Thiorhodovibrio winogradskyi: one gene and its partner. The protein of the gene in region 2 interacts with the protein of the main gene of each other region in a pairwise test. Links are inferred from orthologs where the notes say so. Each region holds a gene or a part of one and is shown on either strand. Other genes may lie near its edges.

Evidence for each region. Proteins that work in one complex are often made in the same cells at the same time.
Region 1: the proteins of recR (region 2) and recO interact in binary tests that used the Escherichia coli proteins (3 or more experiments, as listed by UniProt). The link is inferred for Thiorhodovibrio winogradskyi from one-to-one orthologs.

Annotation. Positions count from the first base shown.
Region 1 is NZ_CP121472.1:2,439,205-2,446,852, reverse strand. What follows is about bases 2,872-5,639. They hold recO (DNA repair protein RecO), read right to left. Parts: upstream 4,739-5,639; coding sequence 4,004-4,738; downstream 2,872-4,003. Other genes in these bases: era (GTPase Era), read right to left, coding at 4,784-5,639; pdxJ (pyridoxine 5'-phosphate synthase), read right to left, coding at 3,169-3,936; tal (transaldolase), read left to right, coding at 2,872-3,110. Also shown: protease modulator HflC, read right to left, coding at 1-628; FtsH protease activity modulator HflK, read right to left, coding at 625-1,698; more of tal, read left to right, coding at 2,142-2,871; more of era, read right to left, coding at 5,640-5,689; rnc (ribonuclease III), read right to left, coding at 5,682-6,383; Thiowin_RS10860 (DUF4845 domain-containing protein), read right to left, coding at 6,439-6,798; lepB (signal peptidase I), read right to left, coding at 6,904-7,648. UniProt on the Escherichia coli protein: Involved in DNA repair and RecF pathway recombination.
Region 2 is NZ_CP121472.1:5,193,966-5,196,911, forward strand. It holds recR (recombination mediator RecR), read right to left. Parts: upstream 1,799-2,946; coding sequence 1,202-1,798; downstream 1-1,201. Other genes in the region: minC (septum site-determining protein MinC), read right to left, coding at 1-770; Thiowin_RS23760 (histidine triad nucleotide-binding protein), read right to left, coding at 791-1,135; Thiowin_RS23770 (YbaB/EbfC family nucleoid-associated protein), read right to left, coding at 1,889-2,212; dnaX (DNA polymerase III subunit gamma/tau), read right to left, coding at 2,342-2,946. UniProt on the Escherichia coli protein: May play a role in DNA repair. It seems to be involved in an RecBC-independent recombinational process of DNA repair. It may act with RecF and RecO.

The DNA.
Region 1 (7,648 bases), 2.8 Mb from region 2 along the record:
TGCGCTGCTCCACCTGCTGGCGCACCGAATTGATGTAGTTCACGCGCTTGATGCGCACATCGTCGAGCTCGATGCCGAGTGCCGGCATCGAGGCGCGGGCACGCGTCAGGATCTCCTGCTCCAGCAGCTCTCGGCCGAGCTTAGGCTGCATCTCCAGGTTCACATCGCCGCGCTCGGCCAGGGTCGGATCCTCGAGATCCTCGACATTGACCTCCCAGTCCTTGGAGCGCACGATTTCCTCCAGTTCGGTGGATGAGACCATGTCGCGCACCACCGAGTCGATGATGTCATCGAGGCGCGTTCGTGCCCCAGACTCGTCGCGGACACTGGTCAGGAACAACAGCGGGTCGGCAATGCGCCAGCGCGCGGTGGTGTCCACCAGGATGAACTCACGACCCAGGGTCGGAATCTGGGTCACATCGCCATCCCAGACCAGCAGGCGCTTATCGAAGTAACGCACGTCCTGCCACGGCAGCTTGACCTTCAGACCAGGTTCCGTAATCACACCACCAATGGGTTGCCCAAACTGCACGATGATGGCCTGATCGGCCTCATCAAGGGTATAGAGCATGGTGGCACTTGCGGCGAGCAATACCAGCGCCACAAGGACGGTCAGGATCGCTTTCATTGACCACCTCCGGTCTTTGTTTGGATCGGCGCGGTTGAGCGATTGAGGTCGAGCAAGGGCAAGGGGCTCATCTGGCTATCCTGCACCACCACCACCTGGCCAATCCTCGGCAGCACCATGTTGAGGGTCTCGAGATAGAGTCGCGAGCGAGTCACTTCCGGTGCCTGCTGGTATTCGGCGAGCACCGCGGAGAAGCGCGTGCTCTCGCCCTCGGCGCGATTGACCCTTTCGGTCGCATAACCCTCGGCCTCGGCGACAGTGCGCAGCGCCGCGCCCTCGGCATTCGGAATCTCCTGATTCACGCGCTTCTGTGCCTCGTTGATCATGCGCTCGCGCTCTTGGCGCGCCTCATTGACCTCGTTGAAGGCCGGTTGCACGGCCGGCGGCGGCACCACGTCCTGCATCTCGACGGTGTTGATGCGAATCCCTGCATCATAGGCATCCATCAGCGCCTGAATCTCCTCACCGGCCTTCTGCTGGATCTCGACACGCCCGACCGTCAGTACCTCGGACCCGAGCATGTTGCCGACGATGCGCCGCATGACCGACTCCGAGATATCGCGCAGCGTGCGGGTTGGCTCGCGCATCCGGTAGAGGAACTTGATCGGATCACTGATGCGATATTGCACCACCCATTCCACATCGATCATGTTGAGATCGCCGGTCAGCATCAGGGATTCGTCCTCGAACTGCTGGGCGCTGTAGGTGGTGCGCCCACCCTCTCCGGTGCCGGCGGTGCGAAAACCAAACTCCTGCTTCAATACCCGCTCGGTGGCAACAAACTGCACGGTATCGACGCCGAAAGGGATCTTGAAGTGCAGACCTGGATCATTAATGCCGATCACGGCTCCAAAGCGCTTGACCACGGCGCGCTCTTCCGGCTGCACCGTGTACCATGAGGAGAGCACCCCCCAGAGCAGCGCGAGCGCGACGATGACGGCGATGATAATCATCTTGAGCGGCCGCTTGCCCGGTCCACTGCCGAACCGGCCGAGGAAGGGGCTCACCAGAGCTTCAAGATCCGGCGGCCCAGACGGGCCACTACCTGGGGGCCTGACTGACTGAATCATGGGCTTGTCTCCTGCTGGATAAGGGAGCGGATGATCCGCATCCACCTGACCCATCATATACCCAATGAACATGGACTTTCGAACACCTGCCCACACGCGGGCTGAACAGGTGATCTTGAGTTCAAATCATGGACTTTCACAAATTGATCCCGGAAGAATCGCCTGCAGTGAACACTGTTACGTCTCTTTTTCGCGCTGACGCTGGCGATAGCGCGCTTGGCGCGCGGCATGGGTCAGGCGTCCGCGACGGCTGGGATTCAGTGCGACTGGCCAATGCGCTGGTGGACACCCCCGAACAATTCAACGGACGCGGATCTGGATGGGGCTGTCCGAGTCTGGCCGCATTGTAACCATGCTGACACTTCAATCGCTGATGAAAAGCCCTATTATCCAAGGTCGATGCAATCGTTTTTTTCTTGTCCCGACAAAATTTTGGAGCCCTTATGAATCAGCTCGACCAGCTCAAGACCATGACGACAGTAGTCGCCGACACCGGTGATTTCGAATCCATCGCCGCCTACAAGCCGCAGGATGCCACCACCAACCCGTCCTTGCTCTACAAGGCGGCGCAAATTCCGGGATACCGGCATCTGCTCGAGGATGCCCTGGCATACGGTCAGGCCAAGGGCGGCGACAGCGACGAACAAACGCGCTGGATCATGGACAAGCTGGCGGTCAACTTCGGTCAGGAGATTTTGAACATTGTTCCCGGTCGGGTTTCGACCGAGATCGATGCACGCTTATCCTTTGACACGGAAGGCACCATTGCCCGTGCCGAGCGGCTGGTGGAACTTTACCGTGAGATTGGCGTTGACCCAAGCACCCGGGTGCTGTTCAAGATTGCCTCGACCTGGGAAGGCATCCAGGCCGCGGCCGAGCTCGAGCGAAGCGGCATTCATTGCAATCTCACGCTCTTGTTCAGCTTCCCGCAGGCGGTGGCCTGTGCCGATGCCGGAGTGACCCTGATCTCGCCTTTCGTCGGGCGTATTCTCGACTGGTATAAGGCCGCCGAGCATGTGGAGGGTTATCCGGCCGATGAGGATCCCGGCGTGCTGTCAGTCAGGCGGATTTTCAATTACTACAAGCGCCATGGCTATGACACCGTGGTGATGGGCGCGAGCTTCCGCAATCGCGATGAAATTCTGGCGCTGGCCGGCTGCGATTATCTGACCATCTCCCCTGCTCTGCTGGATGAGTTGTCCGGCCTGGAGGGTCCGGTCGCGCGCAAGCTCGATGCCGCGGCGGCGCGCGCCATGGACATTGAACGGGTGAACTTTGATGAAAAAGCCTTCCGTTGGGGGCTGAATGAAGTCGCCATGGCGACCGAAAAGCTGGCCGAGGGAATTCGGCTGTTCACCGCTGATACCCACAAGCTCGAGGCCTTCGCGCGCGAGACCGAAAGCGGCGCTTGATCGGTTCTTGTTGAGGGTCGCAACCGCGCGGGACTCTCGGGCGCCGCTCTTTTTCGGTTTAGGCGCCCTGCCCGTCCGCGCTGGCCCGGGCGGCGCGCATTCGCGCTTTCATCTCGGCCACGGCACGCTCGAATCCCGTAAAAAGCGCGCGCGCGACAATGGAATGGCCAATGTTCAGCTCGCGAATGCCGGGGATGGCGGCGATGGCCGAGACATTGTGGTAATCAAGCCCGTGGCCGGCGTTGACCTGCAAGCCGAGTGACTGGCCTTGGCGGACACCCTCGGCCAGGCGCTGCCATTGGGCGGCGCGCGCCGACCGGTCCTTGGCGTCGGCATAATGTCCGGTGTGGAGTTCGATGACAGGCGCACCCACCTCGGCGGCAGCTTGAATCTGCTCCGGCTCGGCATCGATAAAAAGAGAGACCCGCACACCCGCTTCGGCCAGTTCGGTGCAAACCTCCTGCATGCGCGGCCGCTGGCTGGCCACCTCCAGCCCGCCTTCGGTGGTCAGTTCCTCGCGGCGTTCCGGCACCAGGCAGCAGTCGCTGGGACGATACTGGCAGGCGATGCGGATCATCTCCGGCGTCGCGGCCATTTCCAGGTTCATACGGCTTTGCAGACTTTGCGCCAGCAATGCGACATCGCGATCCTGAATGTGGCGGCGATCCTCGCGCAGATGCAGGGTGATGGCATCGGCCCCGGCCTGCTCGGCCAACAGCGCCGCTTGCAGGGGCTCCGGGTAGCGGGTGCCGCGCGCCTGGCGCAGGGTTGCAACGTGGTCAATGTTGACACCCAGCAGGATGGATGACCCGGCCTGATCATGCATGAATTGCTTCTCCGTGTATTGTTTTGCTGGAGGGTGTTGAGCTGTTAGGTGTTCGGCTTTTAGGCTTTTAGCTGGCCTTGGCTTCGCCAGCGCTTGGTTCCTGACTTGGCAGAGACCGAAACAGCTCGCGGCTGCGCAGCGGTTTGTTGCCCAGATGCGGCGCCAGTGCCCGTCGTAACAGCGTTTTGGCTTCGCGCCGATGTTGCGGCTCCAGTGCCTCGCCACGGACAAGACGCCCCAGAGTCTCTCCGCTGACCGATGCTGGCCCCGGTGCCAGTGCGCGCCGCAGACCTTGATCGGGGAAGAGAAGGTAATGCTCGCCTGGGCGAACCGCGACATTCTCATCGGCCAGCCGAGTCAAGTCCAACGCATAGCCCATGGCGGCCAGCAGGCTGAGTTCGAACTGACGCAGGCCAAGATCGGGCGGATCGGAGCGAGTTAAGGCGTCGAGCACCATCTGATAGGCGGAAAACAAGCTCTCCGGCGCCTCCTGACGGGGCCAGAGCCGCATCAGGAGTTCGTTCACATAAAAGCCGCAGTAGAGATTGGTACCGATCAGACCGAGCGCGCGCCCAGCGGCTTCAGCGCGGGTGAGTGTTTTGACCTCACCACGACCGGTCCAAGCAAGCCACAGGGGCTGAAAGGGTTGCAAGAGTGCCGCCTGCGTGGACTTTGACCGCTTGGCACCCTTGGCCAGTGTCGCCAGACGCCCATGCTCGGCTGTGAACAGCTCAAGCAGCAGGCTGGTGTTGGCATAGGGGCGACGGTGCAGGACGAAACCGCGTTGCAGGGAAATTTGCATGCGTCAGACAGCTCGCACATCAAAGGGGCACATCAAAGGGGCGCATCAAAGGCGCGCATCGGCGGATGTCAAATCCCGCAAAGCCGTCTCGTCGCGCGTCCAGCCCTTCCTCACCTTAATCCACAGCTCGAGATGAACCGGGGTATCGAATAGCCGCTGCATGGCCGCGCGCGCCGCCGTGGCCGTGGCTTTCAATGCCTCGCCGCGATGGCCGATAAGAATTGCCTTCTGGGAGTCGCGTTCGACCCAGATCAGGGCATTGATGCGATAGCGACTGGGTTCTTCCTGAAAACGCTCGATGGTGACCGTGGTCTGATAGGGTAATTCGTCTCCATAGCGACGCACGAGCTGCTCGCGAATCAGTTCGGCGGCGAGAAAGCGCGATGAGCAGTCGGTGAGTTGATCCTCCGGAAACCAGTTATCCCCGACGGGTAGCCGCGCGAGCAGTTCCTGCTCAAGCCGATCAAGCCCGTCCGCGGTGCGGGCGGATACGGGCACCAAGCATTGGAAAGAATGACGCTCCGCAAGTCCGTGCAGGAAAGGCAGCAGCTTTTCCTTGTGGTCGAGCAGATCGATCTTGTTAATGACCGCGATCACAGGTGCATGCGCATCGGCCAGTGCGCGCAAGGCCAGTGCATCCTCGGGACCAAATTTCACAGCTTCGACCACCAGCACGGCGAGATCGACATCGGTGATGGCCGCGCGCGCGGCGCGATTCAACTTGCGATTGAGCGCATGATCGCTGCGATCATGAATGCCTGGGGTATCGACAAAAACGAGCTGCCCACCGTCGCGCGTCTTAATGCCGACAATGGCATCCCGGGTGGTCTGCGCCTTGTGCGAGGTAATCGATAGCTTCTGCCCCAGCAGACGATTGAGCAGACTTGACTTGCCCACATTGGGACGCCCCACCAGGGCGATGGCGCCGCAGCGATTGGTATGCTCAGTCATACGCCGCCTTCAGGTCAACGCCAGCCAGCAGGGATAACATGGCCTCGGCGGCCTGCTGTTCAGCGCGTCGGCGGCTGGGCCCGGTGCCTTGGGTCTGCTCGGCGGTATCCGACAGCAGACAGCGCACCACGAAGTGGCGTTGATGCGGTTTGCCGCTCACCTCAATCACCTCATACTCTGGCAACTCGCGCTGGGCGGCCTGCAGGGCTTCCTGCAAGCGGGTTTTCGGATCCTTGGCCGGGGCGCTCTGTGCCGCCCGATCCAGGCCCTGATCGAATAAACGCAGAATCAATGCCCTGGCATCGTCAAAGCCCCGATCAAGATAGTAGGCACCAAGCAAGGCCTCGAAAGCATCGGAGAGAATGGAGTCGCGCGCGTGCCCGCCGGTGCGGATCTCTCCCGAGCCCATGCGCAGATAGTCACCAAGCGCCAGCGCTCGTGCCCGTTCGGCGAGGGATTCCTGCTTGACCAGGGAGGCACGCGCGCGTGTCAGGCGGCCCTCGTCGGCGTTTGGAAATCGCCGCCAAAGCGCCTCGGCAATCACAAATCCCAGCAAGGCATCGCCGAGAAATTCCAGGCGCTCATTGTTGTGGCGGCCCGCGCTGCGGTGCGTCAGTGCCTGCTCGAACAGCTCCGGATGTTCAGGCGGCCGGTCACTGAGGTGGTTCAGCAAGGGCGCGAGCGAGCGCTTCACGGGTGGATTTTCATTCCTAGGCTTTATTCGGGTTTGGCTTTATTCAGGCTTGGCTTTATTCGGGTTTCTTAGGCAAAACAACGGCATAGTCGAATGTCATCAGCACATCGACATTCATACCGATATGCTGCTGCACCACATAATTGGCGGTGACATCCCAGCCTTTGCCATCCTTGGTCGTTTTCACCTCGAAACTATCGCTTTTGACGGTGCGCACCTCATTAATATATAGCTGTTTATCAATGGCTGAGAGAATCGCATGCGGACCCTGCTTGCCGAGCTCCGGCTGCTCGAGCAACTTATCCAGCGCCGAGCGCACTTGCCAATACTGCATGTAGGCCGGCCCCATTTTAAACAGCAGCGTCAGGAAAAAAGCCGCGAGCGCGATCATGAGCATGACGCTGCTCATGCTCATGCCCCGCTGATAGGATCTTAAGCTACGCATGCCATGCATCCTCCTGTGGCGGTTGATACGCAGACCGTAGAGTAAAGAGAAATCATGAGTGATCATGAGTGGTCATTAGTGAATGACATTGCCAATGCGCCCGAAAGCGATTGGCAAGCCGCTGCGCTCCCCATCCCAGCTCATCCAGATGGCGAACGCCTTGCCAACCAGGTTTCGCTCGGGCACCAGCCCCCAGCAACGGCTGTCGTTGCTGTTATCGCGATTGTCGCCCATGACAAAATAGTGCCCATCGGGAATTGTAATAGGACCCTCGGCCAACACACGGCAGCCGGGGGCCAGATCGGGTACCCGGGGATTGAACAAAATATCGTGTTTGACACCGGTCAGATTCTCCATGGCCAGGCTGGCCCCGGTCAGGCGCTCCCCGGCACCAACACCCTGGTAAGTGCCAAGCGGCATGGTCGCGATGCGTTCACCATTGATGATGAGATGCTTGCCACGGTAATCAACGACATCACCCGGCACCCCGACCACACGTTTGATGTAATCGACGGATTCATCCCGGGGGAAGCGAAACACCATCACATCGCCGCGCTGTGGCTCGCCCAGGTCCCAGAATTTGGCATTCAACACCGGCCAGCGCAGCCCGTAGGAGAATTTATTCACCAGAATAAAATCCCCCACCAGCAGCGTCGGCATCATGGAGCCAGAGGGGATGCGAAAAGGCTCGACCACGAATGAGCGCAACAGCAAGACGGCCAAAATCACCGGAAAAAAGGACTTGGCGTACTCGACAAGAATGGGTTCTTTTGGCTGCCGCGCCGTCGCGTCGGTAGGAGTGATGTCAGTATCAGCACCC
Region 2 (2,946 bases):
CTGTCCTTATCGAGATAGATCTGGACTCTGGCATTCTTCAGATTGGCCGGAATATTCTCGCTAACACGGTAGTGGCCAGCGATCGCCACCAATTCCGCTTGCAAATCCTGACAAAAGATCCGCGCCCGGACGTTGCCGTTGATGCCAGCAAACACGCGACCACGCAAAGGCCCGTAGATGTGAATATTGCCATCGGCCATCAGTTCGGCGCCGGAGTTAACTGCCGCGGTAATTGTCAGATCGCCACCAGCCGCATAAACCTTTTGGCCGGAGCGCACGGGCCGATCAATCAGGGTGGAGCCAACCTCGATACCGAGGCCGTGATCCCCCGCATCGCCCCGGGAGGGCTTGCCGCCAGTTTGCACGCTTTCAGCCGGTGATTGCGCGTCTTCTCCTTGCCCGTTGTCATGGGTCGTCTCGTACATGCGGCGACGCCCCCCGTCGCTCATCAGCACGAGTTCCATGGCACGAGCCGCGTCTTGCTGTTCCAAGCCCCCCCCGCGCAGCCCGACCGGCAGCATGCCATAACCGCGCAGAAGCCCCACCAGGCGCGGAAAATTAATCTCGGCCACAGGATCATTGAGACCACCCAGATCAATGACCACCGGAGCGTTTCGAAAAAAATCAGGCGCCTGCTCAACCTTGGCCCTGATCTCATCGGCAAATTCTTCCATGTCCACCCGCAACAGACGAATAACGGGCAGAGTAAAGGACGCTGCTTTGATTTCAAGCACGCCATGCGTGCCGTTCTGCACGGATTCTATCTCCACGGTCTCGTCTCCGCCAGCCACTAACCCGGTGGCCACTGTAGCGCGCGTCCGCCAAGCAGATGAACATGCAAGTGATAAACAGTCTGTCCTGCCTGGGCATTACAGTTGATCACCGTGCGATAGCCCTGGTCGGCGATCCCTTCCTCGGCCGCCAACCGCGAGGCAACCTGAAACAGGCGCCCGACGAGCGCGGCATCCTCTGGCGTGACATCGTTCAGGGTCGCAATAGGCTTGCGCGGGATAATTAAAATGTGCACGGGAGCCTGAGGATTCAGATCGCGAAAAGCGACGATCTCCGCGTCCTGATAGACAATATCGGCGTCCATCTCCCCGCGGGCGATTTTACCGAACACAGTATCTGACATAGCTTCTCGGTCTCCTGTTGCCGCGGTTGCCCATTCTGCCATCTCGCGGCGATGCTCGGAAAAAACTTAAACCGGCAGGCGCCCGCTGAAGGCATGCGCGAGGGTGCCACCGTCGACGTATTCGAGTTCGCCTCCCAAAGGCACGCCGTGGGCGATGCGAGTGACAGGTACCTGCGCTAAAGCGGCCATCTCGGCGATATAGTGCGAGGTGGCACTCCCCTCGATCGTGGGGCTAATGGCCAAGATAAGCTCACGCACACCACCTCCGGCCAGTCGTTGCCGCAGCCGTCCCAGCTCAAGCTCCTCGGGACCTATGCCATCGAGCGGCGACAGACGCCCACCAAGCACGAAGTATCCTCCGGAAAACTCCGTTGCCTGTTCGATTGCCGCCACGTCAGACGGACCTTCCACCACGCAGACCAAACCCTGATCACGCTTGGGATTCATACAGATACTGCACAGCGGCGCTTCCGTCAAGGTGCGACAGGACTCGCAGCGTCCAATTCGGTCCATGGATGCCGCCATGACGGACGCCAAATGACGACCGGCATCGCGATCCCGCTCGAGCAGATAAAACGCCATGCGCTGCGCCGATTTGGGCCCAACTCCCGGCAAGCAGCGCAGGGCGTCGATCAATTCCGGCAATAGGGTTGATTCAGACACAATTTATCAGGACCATCAGACACGGATAAGTAGCCGGCACCTTGCTTCGGTCAGGTTTCTCTCTCATGGTCCTGTTCTCCATGCGAATAGTTAGAACGGGAGCTTAAACCCAGGCGGCAGGGGCAGACCCGCGGTCAAATTTGCCATGCTGTCCTTTTGCTTTTCGGCGACACGATGCACGGCATCATTGGTCGCAGCGACAATCAAATCTTCAAGCATCTCTTTATCATCAGTGAGTAATGAGGGATCAAGGTCCACCTTGCGCACCTCATATCTTCCCGTCATGGTGATTTTGACCATACCGCCACCGGACTCGCCGATGACTTCCTCCTGTGCTAGGCGCTCTTGCGATTCCTGCATCTCCTGCTGCATTCTCTGCGCCTGCTTCAGCATGTTCCCGATTCCGCCTTTCATGCGTGACCCTCTGTCATTGTCAATCGAATACTTTCATCCCAGCAAGGCATCCCAGCAAGGCATCCCAGCTCAGGCCGATTGTTCGGCATTGCGATTCGGCAACTGGGAACCCGGGCATGGACGGAGAGACTACCCTGTTGCCTGAATACTGCCCGGCACCCACTCAGCATTGAGTCGCGAGACCAAACCCAGGGCGATGGGGTCTTGATGCATCAACGCCTCGGCCTCGCGCTGACGTCTCTGCGCGACCCGCGCGCGCGCCCGCGCCGGAGTATCATTGACCGACCGCCGCGCCGCGATCCGCAGCCGAACCGGCTGGCCGAGAACCTCCCGCAGAGATTGTGCAAGCCGCTGCTCAGCCGAGTCGGCCTTGATCAGATGTTCACAATCAGGCTCGAGTTGCAGATGCAGCTCACCACCCCGCCAGGACTGAAAAGCGCAGTGGGAAGCCAACTGCCGCCCAAGACCGTTCACCGGCAGCTGCTCCACCAGCTGATGCCAATCCTGGTCGTTTGCCAGGCCCGGCGTCAGCGCCTTACCCTGCACCGCCCCAGCAGTTACTAAAGAAGGCGCAACCCCATGGTCCCACTGCACGGGGACCGACTGAGTGATCCCTGGCTGGATGGCTTGGAGCGCAACGGATTGGGGCGCAACAGCTCGAGGCTCAGTGTCTTGGGCAGCAACGACTTGGGCAGCAACGACTTGGGGTTCAGCCACCGCGGCAGCCCTGGCCG